2 regions of the Thioclava sp. DLFJ5-1 genome follow, and region 2 is predicted to be linked to the other one. Evidence: riboswitches for the same ligand, from Rfam matches in the RefSeq annotation. Region 2 holds a riboswitch; the other holds the start of a gene.
What was found. A riboswitch is a leader RNA that binds a small molecule or an ion and turns the genes downstream of it on or off. The one in region 2 is predicted to bind cobalamin.

Region 1 (10,210 bases), on a different contig from region 2:
CGGTCCTTCGGGGCGCGCGGTATCAGTATCGCGCGGGCTGGCGTCGGGACATTTTGAGAGCGGACTTCGCGCCACGCAAGAGCAGCGCGAAGGAGAGATCGAAGGGGAGGCGGCGCGAAAACCGGCGGTGAATGAAGATGCCGGTTGCGGGGCCTGCCTGCGCCGCTATCATAGCGACGCGAGAAAGGGCGTCAGATGGACGCCCAGTCGTCGAATACGGTGCCGTTCTGTTGGGTCGTATTGCCCGTTTGGCCTTGTTGCTGGCCAGGACGGTTCGTGCCGCCTTGCTGTTGCTGGCCTGATTGAGTGCCCGATTGCTGTTGCATGACCTAAGCCTTGTGATGAGTCGCGTTTAGCGGGGTCTTCCCGTTGGTGCGACAAGTAGACACAGGCTCTCGCCGGGAAAAGGGGTGGTCAAGCGAAACTGAATTTTGATCTCTTTGCCGTGAGCGTGTGTCATGAAACTGTGACGTTGGCGCCACGAAAGCGCTTCTGCGCACGGCAATGCGTCAGAAATATGGACCTACCGGAGCGTCATGTCGCGGCGGTTATTCCGCGGCGCGTGCGGTTGCGCAGATCGACATCGGCTGCAGGCCGGGCAGGCTGAGCATCGCCTCCAGCGCGGTGTTGTTGTCGACCAGATCGGCGAGCGTCTTGCGGTCCAGCGTCCCGTAGAAGGCCTCGAGCGCATCACTCAGCGCATCGCGGAACAGACAGGCATCGCGCAGCGGGCAGGTGTTGGTCTCGGTATCGAAACATTCGGCGAAGGGCAGGGCGGCCTCGAAGGCGCGCAGCACCTTGCCCACGCCGATCTCTTCGGGCGGGCGGGCAAGCTGCATCCCACCGGCGCGACCGCGCAGGGTGGTGATGAAATTCTCGCGCGCGAGCGTGTTGATGACCTGCGCGAGATGGTTCTCGGACGCGTTACAGGCTTCTGCGATCTCATGCTTGCGCACGGTGCGATGCGGATTGACCGCGCAGAACATCAGCACGCGCATCGCGAGATTGGTTCGTGTGGTCAGACGCATCGCAACTCCTCCAGCTCACGAAGCGGTGATATAGGTAAGTTTACCTCGTAGGTTTGACCTATGTCACGTTCCTTGAAAATTTTCGTCACAGAGCGGGTCTGGCGCAAGCGGGGATCCGCCAGAGGCAATATGCGCGGGACGTAGATGCGCGCTGCGCCCGGCGCGGCGAATGCGTCCATTTGTCAGACTCCTCACACACGGATGCGTGAGTAAATGAGAGGTGTGATCCCGCCGCGTGGGTTGGTCCGGCGCGGCGCGGGTGATCTGATCCGTCGCGTTGTGGGCCGTTCGGCCCCGCGCGGCGATGGCCACCGGGAGGGCAAGATGAGCATTCAAGCTGAGGCACCCGCCGCGCATAGCCGGCTCGAGCATTTTCCGATCACCTTCTATGCGACGACGATGGGGCTCGGGGGCTTTACGCTGGCGCTGCGTGCGGCAGCCAAGCCGCTCGGGCTCGGGCCGTTGCCCTATCAGGTGATGTTCGCGGTGACCGCGACCGTGTTCGTGCTGATCTCTGCCTTCTATCTCGCCAAGGCCATGCGGCACCCGCAAGCTGTGAGCGCGGAATGGCATCACCCGATCCGGCTCGCCTTCTTCCCGACCGTCGCGATCTCGCTGTTGCTGCTGGCGACCGGGGCGCTGACGGTCTCGACCTCGCTTGCGCTCCTGCTGTGGCTGGCGGGTACGACTCTGCAGGGGATCATGACGCTCGCGGTCGTGACCAACTGGATCGGGACGCGCAGTTTCAAGCACGGGCAGCTGAACCCGGCATGGTTCATCCCGGCGGTGGGCAATGTGATCGTGCCGGTGGCGGGCGCGCAGCTCGGCTTTATCGAGATCAGCTGGCTGTTCTTCTCGGCGGGAATGCTCTTCTGGCTCGTGCTGCTGACGCTGGTGTTCAACCGTCTGATCTTCCACGACCCCCTGCCGAGCAAGCTGCAGCCGACGCTGGTGATCCTGATCGCGCCGCCCGCGGTGGCCTTCATCGCGTGGCTGCGTCTGACCGGCGAGCAGATCGTGCCCGGGGCAACGGTCGGACACGGCGTCGATCCCTTCGCGCATATCCTTCTGTCGCTGGCCTATGTCTTTGCGGCGCTCGTCGCGGTGCAGTTGCCGCGCATCCTGCGGCTGCCCTTCGCGATGAGCTTCTGGGCGCTGAGCTTCCCCATCGCGGCGCTGACCATCGCGACATTCCTGCATGCCGAATACGCCCATTCCGAGCCGCATCTGCGCATGGCGGTGGCGTTCCTCGCGATCCTCGCCGTGGTGATCGTGGGGCTGGTCTGGCGCACGGGGCTTGCGATCCTGCGCGGAGAGATCTGCCAGCCGGAGTGAGGGCGCGCCTCCCCGAGGGGATGATCGTTTGTCTTTGCATGAGGGCGGCGCTACTCGGGGCTCGTCGCCCCGGGCGGAGCTATGCCCAAGCGCTGGAAGTCGGACGCGCCCCTCATCCCCTCGCACGGCAGCTTGACCTCTCGCGAGGGCTGGCGCAGATTTCGCGGGCGAAAAGGAGGGGCGATCATGGCTCTGGAAGATGCGAAAACCCAAGTGGATCAGGCTTTTACGCGGGCAGAGGCACGTGGCCTGAGCTTCGAGAATACCTTCGGCGGGGCCACCAGCTTCCTGCGGCGGCGCTATACGAAGGACCTCGCGGGCGCGCAGATCGCCGTGACCGGCATCCCCTTCGATCAGGCGGTGACGAACCGCCCCGGCACGCGCTTCGGGCCGCGTGCGATCCGCGAAGCCTCGACGCTGCAGGCGTTCGACGCCCCCTATGGCTGGGGCTATGACCCGTTCTCTGAACTCGCCATCGTCGATTACGGCGACATGCCCTTCGACTATGCCAATGTGCCGGAAGTGCCGGGCAGGATCGAGGCGCATCTGAGCGCGATCTTCGGGGCGGGCGTCGTGCCGATCACGCTGGGCGGCGATCACTTCATCACCCTGCCTATCCTGCGCGCGGCCGCTGCCCGGCATGGCGAGATCGCATTAATCCAGTTCGACGCGCATTCCGACACATGGGCCGATGACGACATGGACCGGATCGACCACGGCACGTTCCTCTACAAGGCGATCAAGTCGGGCGTCGTGAGAGCCGAGAATACCGTCTCGGTCGGTATCCGCACCGACAATCCCGATACGCTGGGCGTGACGATCGTGGATGCGCCTTCGGTGCATCGCGAGGGCGTCGAGGCCACGCTGGAACGCATCCGCGCGGTCGTGGGCGACAAGCCCTGTTACATCACCTTCGACATCGACGGGCTCGACCCGGCCTTCGCGCCCGGCACCGGCACGCCGGTCTGGGGCGGTCTGGCCAGCTGGCAGGCGGCAGAGCTGTTGCGCGGGCTGAAAGGGATCAACCTGATCGGTGGCGATGTGGTCGAGGTCTCTCCGCCCTACGATCCGACCGGCGTGACGGCCATCGCGGGCGCCCATGTCGCGACCGAGCTGATCGCGCTGGCCGGTTGGGGGCTGCGGGAGGGCGCGGCATGAATCGGGCCGTGACGATCCTCGCGCTCGGGTTGGCTGCGGTTGCCGTAGCCGATGGCTGGGTGCGCTTCGCCCCGATCGACCCTGCGCGCTACAAGGTCGAGGGCTTGGCGAAAGCGCCCGGCGATCACCCCGAGACGGGCGGGTTTCAGGCGGCCCGCGAGGTCTCCGATCCGCTGGTGCAGATGGCCGCACTCGACAAGATCATCCGGGCCACCGCGCGCACGAAACAGGTGGCGGGCAGCGTCGATGAGGGGCATGTGGCCTATGTCACCCGCTCCGCCTTCTTCGGCTTTCCCGACGTCACCACGCTTTGGGTCGAGGGCAACACGCTGCAAATCCGCGGCCATCTCGTCTACGGCAGATCCGATCTCGGCGTGAACAAGGCCCGGATCATGGGCTGGCTCGACGAGGCGGGGCTGTAGGGGGGCTGATCCGAGGCGCGCTTGCCGGGCCACAGCGATCAACTCTGACGGCGCGCTCCCTTGCGAAGAGAGGGGGCGGAGCCTAAGTGAGGCTCCATGCAGCCGGAGCCAGCATGACCACCATGTACCGTTATTTCTCCTGGGCCATCGCCGTCACCGTTGCGGGGCTGGTCGGGTCGTTCGCGCTGGGATTTGCCCAGACCGGCGGGCTGGGCGGCGCGGTCTCTTTCCTGATGATCACGGCGGTGCTTGCCGTACTGGAAATCTCGCTGAGCTTCGACAACGCCATCGTCAACGCCAACAAGCTGCACCAGATGACGCCGAAATGGCAGCGTCGCTTCCTGACTTGGGGCATCCTGATCGCGGTCTTCGGGATGCGTATCCTGTTCCCGCTGCTGATCGTCGTGATCGCCGCCGGGATCGGACCATGGGAGGCGGTGCAACTGGCCGCGAAACACCCGGCGGAATATGCCGAGATCATCGAGGACGCGCATCTGTCGATTGCGGGCTTCGGCGGGGCCTTCCTGATGATGGTCGCGCTTACCTATTTCATCGACGAGGGCAAAGAGGTTGACTGGATCCGAGCGTTGGAGCGCCGGTTGCGCGCGCTCGCCTCGATCCGCGGGCTCGAGATCGGCCTCGTGCTGCTCGTCATTCTGGCCTTCACCTGGATCCTGCCCGAAGGGCGTGAGGACGAGTTCATGTTCGCATCGATCTGCGGGCTTGCGACCTTCCTGGGTGTCGAAGTGCTCAGCCACGTGCTCGACCGGACGAATCTCGCTGCCGAGACGGCCAAGGCGGGTCTGGGCGCGTTCCTCTATCTCGAAGTACTCGACGCGTCCTTCAGCTTCGACGGGGTGATCGGGGCCTTCGCGCTGACCCAGAACCTGTTCCTGATCGCCATCGGTCTCGGTATCGGCGCAATGTATGTGCGCTCGATGACCCTGATGCTGGTGGAGCGCAACACGCTGAGCGAATTCCGCTATCTCGAGAATGGCGCCTTCTGGTCGATCCTGATCCTCTCGGTCGTCATGTTCGCGCAGACGCTGGTGGAGGTGCCCGAGGTGATTACCGGGCTGATCGGGGCGGGGCTGATCGGGCTGGCGCTGCTATCCTCGATCCGGTTCAACCGGCGCAGCAGAGCCGCCGTCGAAAGTTGAAATTTTCTTGACAGACTGCGGCGCGCGCGGCACAGCAGGGGCACTTCGGTTCCGCCTTGGGCGGATGAAAAGGGAACCCGGTGCGATGCGTGCATTCATTCCGGGGCTGCCCCCGCAACTGTGAGCGGCGAGTGACGGCTGACTGAGCCACTGGGGCGACCCGGGAAGGCCAGCCGAAACCAAGACCCGCGAGCCAGGAGACCTGCCGAGGCGCTCATCCTTTCTGCCTGTGCGGGGCGCGCAGCGGAGGCGGTCTTCCGTCAGTGGTGACATTCTCACCGTCGGCGGAAATTCCAAATTTCCAAAGACTTACGATACGAAGTTCACGCGACCACAGAGTCGCGATACGAGGGAATTGGATATGATCCGCACCCGTTTGACCGTGGGCCTGATGCTCACCACCGCGCTGGCAGCCCCCGCGCTCGCGCAAGACAGCCAACCTTACCAACTCGATGAGATCGTGATCTATCACGGCGCGCTCGAGCCGCAATCGTCGGACAAGACTGCGCAGGCAGTCACCGTGCTGTCGCGCACCGAGCTGGAGCGTTCGGGCCAGACGCGCCTTGCCAATCTGATCGCGCAATCGCCGGGCGTCGGCATCCTGTCGCGCGGGCCGATGGGCGCGCAGACCGGCTTCACCATTCGCGGCGTGTCGCAGAACTACGTGAAGGTTATGGTGGACGGGATCGACGTCTCCGATCCCTCCGCGCCGCAGGTGCTGCCCGATCTGGGTCGGTTCAACACGTTCAATTATGACCGGGTCGAGATCATGCGCGGCTCGCAATCGGCGGTCTATGGCGGGCAGGCGGTTGCCGGTGTGATCAACCTCGACACGCCGCGCCCGACCGAGGATGGCGTGAGCCAGAGCGTCAAGTTTGAGCTCGGCTCCTACCACACCGCGAATGCCGCATATAACTTCGGCTGGAAGAAGGGGGACGACGAGCTCGCGATCCAGCTGTCGAAAGTCTACACCGCAGGCTTCTCGGCGGCCGACAAGAAGAACGGCAATACCGAGAAAGACGGCTATCGCGCCGATCGCGTCAGCCTGCGCGCGCAGAAGCGCATCTCCGACAATCTGCTGATCGGCTTCAACGGCTTTGCGCAGAACGACCGGGGCGAGTTCGATAACGGCTTCAGCTCGCCGCCCACGGACAGCAACGAATACACCATCCACAAGGAGCGGGGCGGGCGTCTTTTCGCCAAATTCACGACCGGTCCGCTCGATCACGAACTTGGTCTGACCTATTACACGACCTCGCGCTGGTATCCGGTCTATGACTATGGCTACGAGGGCAAGCGCCGCAAACTCGACTGGAAAGCCTCGACCGATCTCGGGCCGGGCCGCGTGACCTTCGGCGCGGATCGCACGCTGGAAACCTATACCGGCACCTATGTCACGGGCGATGTTCTGACCGCCGATACGGGCGTCTTCGGTGAATATGCCTTCTCGCCGATGGACGGGGTGAACGTGACCGCCTCGGCGCGCCATGACGATCACTCGGATTTCGGCGGCAACACCACGGGCCGTCTGGGCGTTACCTGGCAGGCCGATGCCGCGACCCTCTTCCGCGCATCGGTGGGCAACGGGTTCCGCGCGCCGTCTGGCTACGAGCTCTATGACGGCTATGCGGGCAATCCCGATCTCAAGCCCGAGAAATCGCTGAGCTACGATCTGGGCGTCGAGCGCGATTTCGGTGCGCATAAGCTGACCGCGACGCTGTTCCATATCGAGGTGGACGACCTGATCGACTACAGCAACACGACCTACAGCTACTACCAGACCTCGGGCACCGCCAAGCGGCAGGGTCTGGAGCTGGGTCTGAAAGGGCCGATCTCCAGCACGGTCAATTACAGCCTCGGCTATACCTATCTGGATTCGAAGAACCCCGACGGGCTCTCTGCCGGCTCGACGTGGAACTCGGCCTTCGGGCGCCACACGCTGACCGCCGGGATCGACGCGCAGGTGACTGACAAGCTCACGCTCGCCGCCGATATGCGCGTGGTCACCGATCGTCAGAGCCAGCCCGATTACGGCCTGCTGAACGCGCAGATGACCTACGATCTGGGCAATGACAAAGAGGCCTATCTGCGGATCGAGAACCTGACCGACACCGATTACCAGCTCTGGCCGGGCTACGGCACCTCGGGTCGCGCCGCCTATGTGGGGCTGCGTGCGCGGTTCTGATCTGAAAGGGGCGGTTTTCGCCGCCCTTTTCGCCGCCTTGGCGGCGACCTCCTCCGCATGGGCGCAGGAACCTGTGGACGAAGCGCCGCAGCGTGTCGTGTCCATGAACCTCTGCACGGATCAGCTGGCGCTGGCGCTGGCCGATCCGTCACAGGTCGTCTCGGTCAGCCATTTCGCGACCGATCCGTCGATGTCGGTGCATTGGAAGCAGGCTGAAGAGCTGCCCGTAAACTACGGGCGTGCCGAAGAAATTTCTATTCTCCATCCCGATCTCGTTCTGGCCGATACATGGTCGAACCCGGACACGATCCGCATGTTGCGCACGCTCGGGATCCGGGTCGAGCAACTGCCGCCCGGCACCTCGCTGCCCGAAATTCGGGGCCGGATCGAGACGATGGGCAAGCTGCTCGGCCATCCCGATCGCGCGGCGAAGATGCTGGCGGATTTCGATGCGCGGCTGGCGGCGATCAAGACGCCGGCGCCGGGGCTGAAAGCTGCGATCATCGGGCCCTCAGGCTATGGCTACGGGCCGCGGACCCTTGAAGGGCAAATCCTTGAAATGGCAGGGTTTCAGAATGTCGTCAGCGGGCCGGGGCTCGACTGGGGCGGGCGGTTGCCGCTGGAAGATCTGGTGATGGATCGCCCCGATCTGGTGGTCGTCGGCGGCTCGCAAGGCGGCACCGGCACGAGCCGCGCGCAAGAGGTGCTGGCTCACCCGGTGCTGCGCGATCTGCCGGTCGTGCGGGGGCTGCGCGATGCAAGCTGGACCTGTGGCGCGCCCGCGATGCTGAATGCGGTGGAGACGCTGACAAAGCTCGGGCGTGAAATCGAGAAAGAGAAGTTGACGCAATGAGTTATCGCACGATCCTCATGCTTCTCTCCGTCCTCTGTGCGGTGCTTTTCGCAGCCTCGCTGCTGATCGGGCCGTCGGGGATTTCTCCGCTTCACGGCCTCTCTGCGCTGATCTCGGGCGATGGCGCGGCGGGCCTTGTGATGCGCGAGTTGCGCTTGCCGCGCGCGATCCTCGGGATCGGTGTCGGCGCCGCACTGGGGCTGTCGGGCGCCGCGATGCAAGGCTTCCTGCGTAACCCGCTGGCCGAACCGGGGCTGATCGGCACCTCTGCGGGGGCGGCGCTCGGCGCTGTGATTGCGATCCAGACCGGGCTCTACGCGCTCTTCGCTCTGGCTCTGCCGCTGGCGGCGCTGGCGGGCGCGGGTGTGGCCGTCGCACTGATCCTGATCCTTGCGGGGCGCGAGGGTCGGGCGCTCGTGCTGATCCTTGCGGGGATCGCGGTCTCGGCGCTGGCGGCGGCGGCGACCGCGCTGGTGCTGAACCTCGCGCCGTCGCCCTATGCCGCGGCCGAGATCGTGTTCTGGATGATGGGCTCGCTCGCCGATCGCTCGATGACCCATGTGGCGCTGGCGCTGCCGTTCCTGATCGTCGGCGCGCTGATCCTGCTGCGCGCGGGCGCGGGGCTCGATGCGCTGAGCCTTGGGGAAGATGCTGCAGCTTCGATGGGCATCTCTTTGAAAAAGCTCAGGCTTCAGATCGTCTACGGCACGGCGCTGATGGTCGGTGCGGCCACGGCTGTCGCGGGGGCGATCGGCTTCGTCGGTCTCGTCGTGCCGCATCTGTTGCGCAAATCCGTGGGCGCGCGGCCCTCGCGGCTGCTGCCGGCTTCCGCGCTTGGCGGGGCGGCGATGCTGACGCTGGCCGATATCGCGACGCGGGTGATCGCGCCCGAGCGCGACCTGAAGCTGGGTGTGCTGACCGCGCTGGTCGGGGCGCCGTTCTTCCTGTCGATGATACGCAAAATGGGGCGCGAGGGCTGATGCTGGAGTTGGAAAACCTCACCGTTCTACGCGGCGAATGTCCGGTGGTCGATCGCGTCTCGGCGCAGGTCGGGCCGGGCGAGGTGATCGGGCTGATCGGGCCCAATGGTGCGGGCAAGACCTCGCTGCTGCGCGGGGCCATGGGGCTGCTGGCGCATCGCGGGAACAGTTCGCTTTCCGCGCTCGACCCGATGGCGCGGGCGCGGGCGGCGGCGTGGCTGCCGCAGGCGCGCGAGATTGCCTGGGGGCTGTCGGTCGCCGATCTCGTCGCGCTGGGGCGGCTGCCGCATGGCCGCGATCAGGCGACGCGCGGGGCGGCTGCAGTGGAGGAAGCGCTGCGCCGGATGGGGCTCGACAACTACCGCGACCGTGCCGCCACGCAGCTCTCGGGCGGCGAGCAGGCGCGGGTGCTGATCGCGCGGGCGCTCGCGCAGGAAAGCCCGCTGATCCTCGCCGACGAGCCTATCGCAGGCCTCGATCCGGCGGCGCAGATCGCGACGATGCAGGTCTTCACCTCCCATGCGCAGGCGGGCGGCGCAGTGGTCACTTCGCTGCATGATCTCGGGCTGGCGGCGCGCCATTGCACCCGACTTTGGGTGATGGATCGCGGGCGGCTGGTCGCGGACGGTGCGCCCGGCGAGGTGCTGACCGCGACGCTTCTGGCCGAGGTCTTCCACATCCGCGCGCACTTCAAGAACACGCCGGAAGGCCCCGTTTTTCAACCGCTTTCCACATTGGGGGTCTGATGGCATTTCCGGCCGAGCGCATCGTCTGCCTGACCGAGGAGACGGTCGAGACACTTTACCTTCTGGGTGAGGACGCGCGCATCGTCGGCGTCTCTGGCTACGCGGTGCGACCCAAACGGGTGCGTCAGGAAAAGCCGCGCGTCTCGGCCTTCATCTCCGCCGATCTGCCGAAGATCCTCTCGCTGGAGCCGGACCTCGTCCTGACCTTCTCGGACCTTCAGGCCGATATCGTCGCGGGGCTGGTGCGCGAGGGCGTCGCCGTGCACGCGTTCAACCAACGCTCGGTCGCGGGCATCCTCGACATGATCTGCACGGTGGGCGCGCTGGTGGGCTGCACCGAGCG
Region 2 (10,210 bases):
TGACGGCACGGGGGACGGGGCGCGGAACGGGGCGGGGCGTGTGCAGATCTTTCATGGCGGGCCTCACAGGGAACAGGAAACGCAGCCCTGCACCTCGGTCCCCTCAAGGGCCGCTTGGCGCAGGCGGATGTAGTAGATGGTCTTGATGCCGCGCCGCCATGCATAGATCTGGGCGCGGTTGATGTCGCGGGTCGTGGCCTCGGCGGGGAAGAACAGCGTCAGCGACAGGCCCTGATCGACATGCTCGGTCGCCGCCGCATAGGTGTCGATGATCGCCTCGGGGCCGATCTGATAGGCGTCGCGGTAGAACTCCAGATTGTCGTTCGTCATGTAGGGCGCGGGGTAATAGACCCGGCCGATCTTGCCTTCCTTGCGGATCTCGATCTTCGCGGTGATCGGGTGGATCGAGGCGGTGGCGTTGTTGATATAGCTGATCGACCCGGTGGGTGGCACGGCTTGCAGATTGCGGTTCCACAGGCCGGTTTCCATCACCCGGTCGCGCAGGGCGGCCCAGTCGGCGCGCGAGGGCAGGGTGATCCCGAAGCGGTCGAACAGGGCCGTGACGGCCTCACTCTCAGGCAGCCAGTCGCGGGTCACGTATTTTTCGAAGAAGCTGCCATCGGCATAGGCAGAGGCCTCGAACCCCTTGAAACTGCGCCCGTGCTCGGCGGCCAGCCGGTTCGATTCCGCGAGCGCGTGATAGGCCACGGCGGCGAAATAGACGGAGGTGAACTCGATCCCCTCGGGGCTGCCATACTGGATGCGCTCGCGGGCGAGGAAGCCGTGCAGGTTCATCTGGCCCAACCCGATCGCGTGGCTTTCCTCATTGCCCTTGCGGATCGAGGGGACGGCGTTGATCGCGCTCATCTCCGACACCGCCGAGAGCGCCCGGATCGCGGCCCCGACGCTCGCGCCCAGATCGCCGCCATCCATCACCTTGGCGATGTTGAGCGAGCCCAGATTGCACGAGATATCCGTGCCCATCCGCGCATAGCCCAGATCCTCGTCGAATTCCGAGGGTTCGGCCACCTGCAGGATTTCGGAACACAGGTTCGACATGGTGATGCGCCCCGCGATCGGGTTGGCGCGGTTCACCGTGTCCTCGAACATGATGTAGGGATAGCCGCTTTCGAACTGGATTTCGGCCAGCGTCTGGAAGAAGGCGCGGGCGTTGATCTTGCGTTTGCGGATGCGCGCGTCGTCGACCATCTCGTGATATTTCTCGGTGACCGAAATCTCCGAGAAGGCGCAGCCATAGACCCGCTCCACGTCATGCGGCGAGAAGAGATACATCTCCTCGTTTTTCTTCGCGAGCTCGAAGGTGATGTCGGGGATGACCACGCCGAGGCTCAGCGTCTTGATGCGGATTTTCTCGTCGGCATTCTCGCGCTTTGTGTCGAGGAAGCGCAGGATGTCGGGGTGATGGGCGTGCAGATAGACTGCGCCCGCGCCCTGACGCGCGCCCAGCTGGTTGGCATAGCTGAAGCTGTCTTCGAGCAGCTTCATCACCGGGATCACGCCCGAGGACTGGTTCTCGATCCCTTTGATCGGCGCGCCGTATTCGCGGATATTGGTCAGCATCAGCGCCACGCCGCCGCCGCGTTTGGACAGTTGCAGCGCCGAGTTGATGCCGCGCCCGATGCTTTCCATGTTGTCTTCCAGCCGCAGCAGGAAACACGACACGAATTCGCCCCGCGCCTTTTTGCCCGCATTGAGGAAGGTGGGCGTCGCGGGCTGGAAACGGCCCGCCAGCATCTCTTCCATCAGCCGCATCGCCAGCGCCTCGTCGCCGCGCGCGAGCGTCAGCGCCACCATCACGACGCGGTCCTCGTAGCGTTCGAGATAGCGCTGCCCGTCGCGGGTCTTCAGCGTGTAGGAGGTGTAATATTTGAACGCGCCGAGGAAGGTCGGAAAGCGGAACTTGGCGGCAAACGCCGCGTCCCAGATCGCACGCTGGAAATTGCGCGAGTACTGATCGAGCACGGCGGCGTCGTAATAGCCTTCCTCCACCAGATAGCCGAGCTTTTCATCCAGCGAATGGAAGAACACCGTGTTCTGGTTCACATGGCGCAGGAAATATTGCCGCGCCGCCATCCTGTCGGCGTCGAAGCGGATATTGCCCTCCGCGTCATAGAGGTTGAGCATTGCGTTGAGCGCGTGGTGATCAAGCCCCGCGAATTCCGAGGCCGCGGCCCCGCTCGGTTTCACGTCGCTATCGAGCATTCCTGCCTCCAGAAGGTTTCGAGACCTGCGCGCACGCGGTCGATGTCACTGTCCGTGCCTGCCAGCTCGAACCGGTAAAGCACGGGGATATTGCATTTGCGCGCCAGCAGATCGCCCGCGCAGGCGAAGAGTGCGCCGAAATTGCGATTGCCGCTGGCGATGACGCCGCACAGGCCCGCGCGTCGGGCGGGATCGTTGAGAAAAGCGATGACCGGTTTCGCGACCGCACCTCGCCCCTTGCCGTCGGCATAGCTCGGGCAGATCAGGACATAGGGGCCGGGCGGGGTCGGCATCGGAGCCTCAGCCGAAACGGGCAGGCGCAGCGCGGGCAGGCCCAGCCGCTCCACGAAGCGCTGCGTGTTTCCCGACGCCGAGGAGTAATAGATCAGCCTTGCCTGTCCCATCGCGGCTAGGTCTCAGGCCAGCCGGTTGATCATGTCGGGGCGAAAGCCCGCCCAGTGATCCTCGTTCGCGATCACGACCGGGGCCTGACGGTAGCCGAGGTCCTGCACCATCTCCATCGCGGCGGCATCCTCGGTCAGGTCGATCACGTTGTAATCGATCCCCTTGGCATCGAGCGCACGGGTCGTGGCGGTGCATTGCACGCAGGCCGGTTTCGAATAGACGGTGATGGTCATTTTCCTGTCCCTTTGTTTGCTGTCGGCAGCGCGGGACAAGGCTCGTGGGCAGGGCGCAAAGCACACTGCCACGCGCCCGGGCCCTCCGCCGCGGTCGTCGTCTATCTGCTCTGGCAGGTCTCCTGGCTCGCGGCTCGAGCGCCTCTCGGTCCGTCTTCCCGGTGCATCGCACCAGTGACATTCGGACCTAAGGCTCGCCGCTTACAGTTGCGGGGGCAGCGCCGGAATCTCACCGGCTTCCCTCTTCGCCTGCGGAGTGACTCGCAGGAACCAAAGCAACATCATATTGGGTTAATGAGATGACGGCTGTCAATATATAGATTGCCCTGCCGCGCGAAATGCGCGCGCGACAGGGCGGTGTCAAGCCTCAGGCGCCGTCGCCAAGCGCCCGGATATGCGCCGGAAGGCGGGCGTTCTGGCCATACATGAAGTGGTTCTCCATGCGCTCCGAGAAGCGGCTGGCCTCGGTCTCGCGGCCCACGGCCTCGGCCATTTCGCGGATATGCATCGGGCTCGCCCCGCAGCACACGCCGAGGTAATTTACCCCGATCGCCTGCGCCTCGCGGGCGAAGGCGCCGATCTCGTAGCGGTTACACGCCAGCGGATCGAGCGCGGTCGGGAAGGTCCGGCCATGCGGCGAGGGGCAGGTGCAGCCGTTGTGGTCCGAGAGGTTGAAGAAGGTCGGCTCCTCCTTCGTGGTCCGGTAGGGCACGGGCAGGGCGCCGACATGGCAGCTCACCGCCGCGCGCACCTTGCGCAGCCACGGCATCATCGTCTGCGGCCCGCGGAAGCAGTTAAGCCCGACGACATCGGCGCCCGCCTGTTCGAGCTGCTGGCAGGTCTCGACGATGCCGACCCCGTCCATCATCTCATCGGCCGCCATCGGCGCCAGCGTCAGCACCACCGGCAGCCCCGACGCTTTCGCGGCCTCCAGCGCACATAGCGCCTCGCCCGCGTAGTAGAAGGTCTCGCCGATAATGATATCTGCGCCTTCCTCGACCGCCCATCCGATCATCTCGTCGAACATCGCGCGCACCTCGGCCTGCCGTGCCGGATCGGTCGGGTCCCAGATATTCGTGTTCGAGATATTGCCCGCCATCAGGTTGCCGGTCTTCGCATTGGCGACCTCGCGCGCGATCTTCAGCGCCGCGCGGTTGAGCGGCTCCAGCAGGTCTTCCTTGCCGATCACGCGCATCTTCTCGCGGTGGCCGTTATAGGTGAAGGCCTCGACGATATCGCTGCCGGCGCGCTGGAAATCGACATGCAGATTGCGCAGCGCCTGCGGGTATTCGAGCGCGACTTCGGGTACGAATTCCCCGGCGGTCAGATAGCCGCGCCGTTCCAGTTCGAACAGAAAGCCCTCGGCGCAGATCACCGGGCGCGCGTCGAGCAGACGGGTCAGTTTGTTGTCATTCATGGAGAGATCCTCTCAGTTCATCCATGACCATCGTTTGGAAAAGCCGAGCCTCACAGGAAACGGAGTGCCGTTTCCTGCTGCAATGGTCCTCGGCCGGGCCGCTGAATGCGACCGCAAGACGAGAAATGGGTCAGAGGCCCCGTCGGGCGCGAGCACCGCCCCGCCGCACCGGTGGAGGCATCTCGATCTGCAAGGCGAAAGGCTGCGGGGTCAGCGACTCCAGCAGGAGCTCGCAGAACACCTCCACCGCGGGCGAGATCAGGGAGTGCGGATAGGCCTGCATATGAGCGACGATCGCCGCCTTCGCATAGGGCATGTCGCCCGGCAGCGTACCGAGCCATTCCATGTAGCCGAGCGTCCCCAGCTCACGCGCACGCAGCGGCGAGATCGGTCCTATATCGAGTTGTAGCAGTGAAAGCGTTCGTTCCAAAAGCATCGCGCCCTCCGCGCAAAAGGGCGGGATTGGTCGCGGCACGGCGATATGCGAGGTCCGATCTGGTCCATCTCTCGTCTCTCCGTCCCAGGGCACCCCGCCCGGGTTTAAGGTGACCGAGATGCGCTAGGCGCGCATCCGAGATGGCAGGTCTCCTGACTCGCGGGTCGTAGCTTCACCGGACCTTCCCAACCTTTGCAGGTCAGTGGCGTTTCCGGTGGCGCTCGCCGCTTACAGTTGCGGGGGCAGTCACGGAGTTGGGCATCGCCCGCACCGTGTTCCCTTTTCAGCCGACCCTTTGGGGCCGGACACCATCCCGGATTTGATCGCAGGAAAATCTGGCGCTGTCCAGAACGGATTGGGGGATGTGGGACAAGCGGGCCCGCGTTGACAAAGATCAAGGTCAAAATGCGCCTCTGCGATAAAGTGCCCGCAGGTGCAAACAGGGGAGGCGAGCTCATGGCCACGAAGAAAGAAGTCATTCCTTTCGATAGCTTGCGTCGCGAGGATGTCGCGCTTGTGGGCGGCAAGAACTCTTCGCTTGGAGAGATGGTGCAGGAGCTTGGCGCCAAGGGCATTCAGGTCCCGCCGGGCTTCGCCACTACCTCCGACGCCTATCGGATGTTTCTCGAGGAAAACAATCTGACCGAGGCCATCGCGGGCTATCTCGCCGATTACGATGCCGACAAGATCAGCCTTCACGTCGCGGGTCAGAGCATTCGCGACACGATCGTGGCCGGGGACTGGCCCGCCTCGACCGAAGCCGCGATCCGGGAGGCGTATCGCGATCTGTCGAAGCGGGCAGGGGTGCCCGAGGTCTCCGTCGCTGTTCGCTCGAGCGCCACGGCAGAAGACCTTCCCGATGCCAGCTTTGCCGGTCAGCAGGAGACCTATCTCAACGTCTCGGGCGAGGAGGAGCTTCTGACCGCCTGCCGAAAGTGCTACGCTTCGCTCTTCACCGACCGCGCGATCACCTACCGCAAGCTCAGAGGGTTCAATCACCTCGATGTCGCGCTTTCCGTGGGCGTTCAGCAGATGGTGCGCTCCGATATCGGCGGGTCTGGCGTGATGTTCTCGATCGACACCGAAACCGGCTTCGACAAGGTCGTGCTGATCAGCGCGGCCTGGGGCTTGGGCGAGAATGTCGTGCAAGGCGCGGTCACGCCGGACGAGTTTCAGGTCTACAAACCTTTCCTCGGCAAGGCGGGCGTCAAACCGATCATCGAGAAGAAGCTCGGGGCGAAAGAGATCAAGATGATCTATGCCGGGCCGGACGCCCCGAACCCGGTGCGCAACGTGCCGACATCGAAAGCCGAACGCGGGAAGTTCGTCCTGTCGGATGACGAGGTACTGGACCTCGCGCAGCAAGCGGCGACCATCGAAGCGCATTACGGCCAACCGATGGATATGGAATGGGCGAAAGACGGCGTCACGGGGAAGCTGTTCATCGTGCAGGCGCGCCCCGAGACGGTGCAGTCGCGGGTCTCTGCAGGGTCGCTCAGGCGCTATACCATCGGCGCGCACGGTCCGGTCGTCGTCAGCGGTCTGTCGGTCGGCGAACAGGTCGCGACCGGGCGTGTCTGCCTGATCGAAGACGTCAAGGATATCGACGATTTCGTTGACGGCTCGGTCCTCGTCACCTCGACGACGGACCCCGATTGGGTGCCCGTGATGAAACGGGCCTCTGCCATCATCACCGATCACGGCGGCAGAACCAGCCACGCCGCCATCGTCAGCCGCGAATTGGGCGTTCCCGCCATCGTCGGCTGTGGCGACGCGACCCATGTGCTGCACGACGAGCAAGAGGTGACTGTCTGCTGCGCCGAAGGCGACGAGGGCCGGGTCTATGACGGCTTTGCCGAGTTCTCGGTCGAAGATCTGAACCTCGACGCGGTGCCGGAGACCAAGACCAAGGTCATGCTCAACCTCGCCAACCCGGCCATTGCGGCGCGCTGGTGGCGGCTGCCGATCGACGGTGTCGGTCTGGCGCGGATGGAATTCGTGATCTCGAACACGATCCGGGTCCATCCGATGGCGCTGCTGCATTTCTCCGACATCCGGGAGACGGAGGTGCGGGAGGAAATCGAAACGCTCACAAGGGGATACGAGGACAAGGCCGAGTATTTCGTCGATCAACTGGCGCTTGGCCTGTCCCGGATCGCCGCCGTGGCCTATCCGAACCCGATGATCCTGCGGCTGAGCGATTTCAAGACGAACGAATATGCCGACCTACTTGGCGGGCGGCAATTCGAGCCGGTGGAATCCAACCCGATGATCGGCTGGCGCGGCGCCTCGCGCTATTACGATCCCGCCTATGTCGAGGGGTTCCGGCTCGAATGCCGGGCGATCCGGCGGCTGCGCGAAGAGGCAGGCTTCGACAATGTGCTGGTGATGGTTCCGTTCTGCCGCACGCCCGAGGAAGCCGACCGCGTGCTGGCGGTGATGGCCGAGGAAGGGCTGGTGCGCGGATCGAACGGGTTGCAGATCTACGTGATGTGCGAAGTGCCCTCGAACGTCATCCTCGCCGAGGAATTCGCCAAGCGGTTCGACGGTTTCTCCATCGGGTCGAACGATCTGACGCAGCTGACCTTGGGCATCGACCGCGACAGCGACCGGCTCGCGCCGCTGTTCGACGAACGTCACGCCGCCGTTCAGTGGATGATCCGGAGCGTCATCGAAAGAGCGCATGGCGTTGGCGCGAAGGTCGGGCTCTGCGGTCAGGCGCCGTCGAACTACCCGGAATTCGCCCGCAGGCTGGTGGAGTTCGGGATCGACTCGATCTCGGTGACGCCGGATAGTTTCCTGAAGGTCAAAGGCCATGTTGCGGAGGCCGAAGGTCAACGCTGACCCGGATGTGAGCCTGCAGGACGCTGCCGTTAACCGTCTCGGGCAAGTTACCCGAGACAGTCGCGCGCTCAAGCCACGGGTGCCGGTTCGGCGCTCGGCTTCGCGGGGGCCACATGCATGCCCAGCCGCGCCAACAGGTCCTGATCTCTCCAGGCTGCGGGGTTATCCGTGGTCAGAAGCTGATCTCCCACGAAAATCGAGTTCGCGCCCGCGAGGAAGCACAGCGCCTGCCACGCGTCGCTCATCCCGGTGCGGCCTGCCGAAAGCCGCACCACCGACGCGGGCATCAGGATCCGCGCAAGTGCGACGACCCGCACCAGCGCGAAAGGGTCGACCGGCTCGGCATTCTTTTGCACCGGCACGCCGTCGATCTCGTTCCAGAGGTTGATCGGCACGCTGTCCGGGTGCGCGGGCAGGGTGGCGAGCGTCACCAGCATGGCGATCCGATCCGCCTCGGCCTCGCCCATGCCCAAGATCCCACCGCAACAGACCCGAATGCCGCCTTTGCGCACATTTTCGACCGTATCGAGTCGATCCTCCATGGTGCGGGTCGTCGCGATCTCCTGGTAATAGTCCGGCGACGTGTCGATGTTGTGGTTGTAGAAATCCAGCCCCGCCGCCTTCAGCTTCTCGACCTGCTGCGGCGAGAGCATGCCCAACGTCATGCAGGTCTCCAGCCCCAGATCGGAGACGCCGCGCACCATCTCGCACAGCGCATCCATGTCGCGATCCTTCGGGCTGCGCCACGCCGCGCCCATGCAGAACCGTTGCGCGCCTGAGGCCTTCGCGCGTCGTGCCGCGCTCAGAACCTCGTCTGTCTTCATCAGCTTGGTGGCCTTCACGCCGGTATCGTAATGCGCGGATTGCGAGCAATAGCCGCAATCTTCCGGGCAGCCGCCGGTCTTGATCGACAGCAGGCTCGCCGTTTCGATCGCGCTCGGGTCGAAATGGGTGCGGTGAACCGTTTGCGCCTGGTGAAGAAGTTCGGGGAAGGGCAGGTCGTGGATCGCTTTCGCCTGCGCCATGCTCCAATCGTTTCTGATGTCTCCCGCCATGATTACGCGCGCTCCTTCAGGCGAGTGAGGCCCGTCGCGAGACCGCTGGCAATCGCGATCTTGACCAGATCCCCGGGAACGAACGGTGCGACGCCGGTTGCGAGAAGTTTCGACGCCGGCACGAAATTGGCGAGCCAGGCGAGGCCCGCGGCATAGACCACGATCAGCCCGACGAGCATCGCCAGCGCTCTGCCGAGCCAGCCTCGACCTTGTGCGAGCACGCTGATCAAGGGCGCCGCCAGCAGGAAGCCCAGCAGGTAGCCCCCGGTCGGTCCCATCATATAGGCCAGCCCGATGCCGCGCTCGGGTGTGCCCGAGAAGACCGGCACGCCCATAGCGCCCATGGCGAGATAGCTCGCCATTGCGGCGGCCGCCATTCTGGGGCCGACGCTCGCTGCGATGAAGAAGACCGCAAGCGTGTGCAACGTCATCGGCACGGGCCAGAAAGGCACCTGAAGCTTCGCGCCGAGTGTGATCAGGGCCGCGCCGCAAAGCGCGAGGCCAAGGCCGCGCCAGAGAGTGTGGGTGAGCTTCTGGGAAGTATCGAACGCTGTCATTGAACCTGTCCTCAGTCGATAGTTGGAATTTCTATCTATGACTATGCAGGCACATCCGGGGCTATCAATTGAAGTTATAGATAATTATCCAGAAATCACGTAAGTCTCGTGTAAGTTGGCATTTTTTATCGATGACTTGCGTTTGCCGATCCAGCCGACATGGCGTGCCAAGGTTGCGCAGGCCAGGTCTGTCTGTCCCTTGTGGAGGGCGGTGATGATGATCCGGTGGTCATGGTCCGAGCGGGCTTCCCAGTCTCGACGCCAGGCGGCGAAAAGGAAGCGTGCGCTGGTCGTCTGCAGATTGTCGATCGTCTCCAGAAGTCGTGGCATTCCGCAGGGTGTCAGGATCAGCCGGTGGAATTGGCGGTTCGCGGCCTCCCAATCACGGACTGTTCTGGCACTGTCTCCGATACGCGTAACCTGTTCAGCTTTTTGGAGAATTGCGCGTGTCATGTTCGGAGCTGCATGGCGCAGCGCCAAGGGTTCGAGGCTGGCGCGCATCTCCGCCACTTCGCGCAGTTCGGCCACGTCGAACTCGGTCACACGAAAGCCGCGGCGCGCTTCGCTCTCGGCCAATCCGCGCGCCTGCAATTCGCGAAAGGCTTCGCGCACCGGGACGTGGCTCGCGCCGAACTCGCTCGCGATATGGTCCTGTCTCAGGCGGGCGCCGGGCGGAATCTCACCGGAAATGATGCGATCCGAAAGTATCCGCGCGATGCGCTGCGAATGTGTTTCATGGGGTGTATCCGTCATGCTTTATAGATAATTTTTCTCGCGGCAATTCGTCCACCTTTTTTTATGTGACCGAAACATGTTTGTAAGATTAAGGAAAAGCTATACTTGTGATGCGTGGTGGAGACGCACTTACCTGCATTGGATCTTATGTGACTTGGCAAGAAGCTTTCCGGCGTGATGCGCGCGGAACTGAGGACGACGCGGCTCCTGATGCTGGCTACAAAGCCCTGATGGAGCTGATCGATGACGGATTCTGCGTCATCCAGTTCATCGACGGGCCCAGAGGGCCCTTCAGCGACTATGTC

Region 1: it holds a riboswitch for cobalamin, as region 2 does, so the genes downstream of both, BMI86_RS07795 (TonB-dependent receptor) here and BMI86_RS00575 (hypothetical protein) in region 2, are expected to answer to the same signal.

Annotation. Positions count from the first base shown of each region.
Region 1 covers NZ_MPZU01000002.1:90,863-101,072, forward strand. Annotated here, with positions in the region: gene BMI86_RS07765 (Rrf2 family transcriptional regulator) at 549-1,028, opposite strand; gene BMI86_RS07775 (SLAC1 anion channel family protein) at 1,353-2,363, shown strand; gene speB (agmatinase) at 2,550-3,521, shown strand; gene BMI86_RS07785 (DUF1499 domain-containing protein) at 3,518-3,943, shown strand; gene BMI86_RS07790 (DUF475 domain-containing protein) at 4,057-5,103, shown strand; cobalamin riboswitch at 5,133-5,328, shown strand; gene BMI86_RS07795 (TonB-dependent receptor) at 5,465-7,288, shown strand; gene BMI86_RS07800 (ABC transporter substrate-binding protein) at 7,275-8,141, shown strand; gene BMI86_RS07805 (iron ABC transporter permease) at 8,138-9,121, shown strand; gene BMI86_RS07810 (ABC transporter ATP-binding protein) at 9,121-9,867, shown strand; gene BMI86_RS07815 (cobalamin-binding protein) at 9,867-10,210, shown strand, end outside.
Region 2 covers NZ_MPZU01000001.1:105,110-115,319, reverse strand. Annotated here, with positions in the region: gene nrdF (class 1b ribonucleoside-diphosphate reductase subunit beta) at 1-55, opposite strand, end outside; gene nrdE (class 1b ribonucleoside-diphosphate reductase subunit alpha) at 64-2,235, opposite strand; gene nrdI (class Ib ribonucleoside-diphosphate reductase assembly flavoprotein NrdI) at 2,205-2,627, opposite strand; gene nrdH (glutaredoxin-like protein NrdH) at 2,640-2,861, opposite strand; cobalamin riboswitch at 2,956-3,151, opposite strand; gene BMI86_RS00580 (homocysteine S-methyltransferase family protein) at 3,229-4,278, opposite strand; gene BMI86_RS00575 (hypothetical protein) at 4,409-4,714, opposite strand; cobalamin riboswitch at 4,839-5,042, opposite strand; gene ppsA (phosphoenolpyruvate synthase) at 5,171-7,558, shown strand; gene bioB (biotin synthase BioB) at 7,627-8,613, opposite strand; gene BMI86_RS00560 (biotin transporter BioY) at 8,616-9,170, opposite strand; gene BMI86_RS00555 (GntR family transcriptional regulator) at 9,255-9,923, opposite strand; gene BMI86_RS00550 (ATP-binding protein) at 10,136-10,210, shown strand, end outside.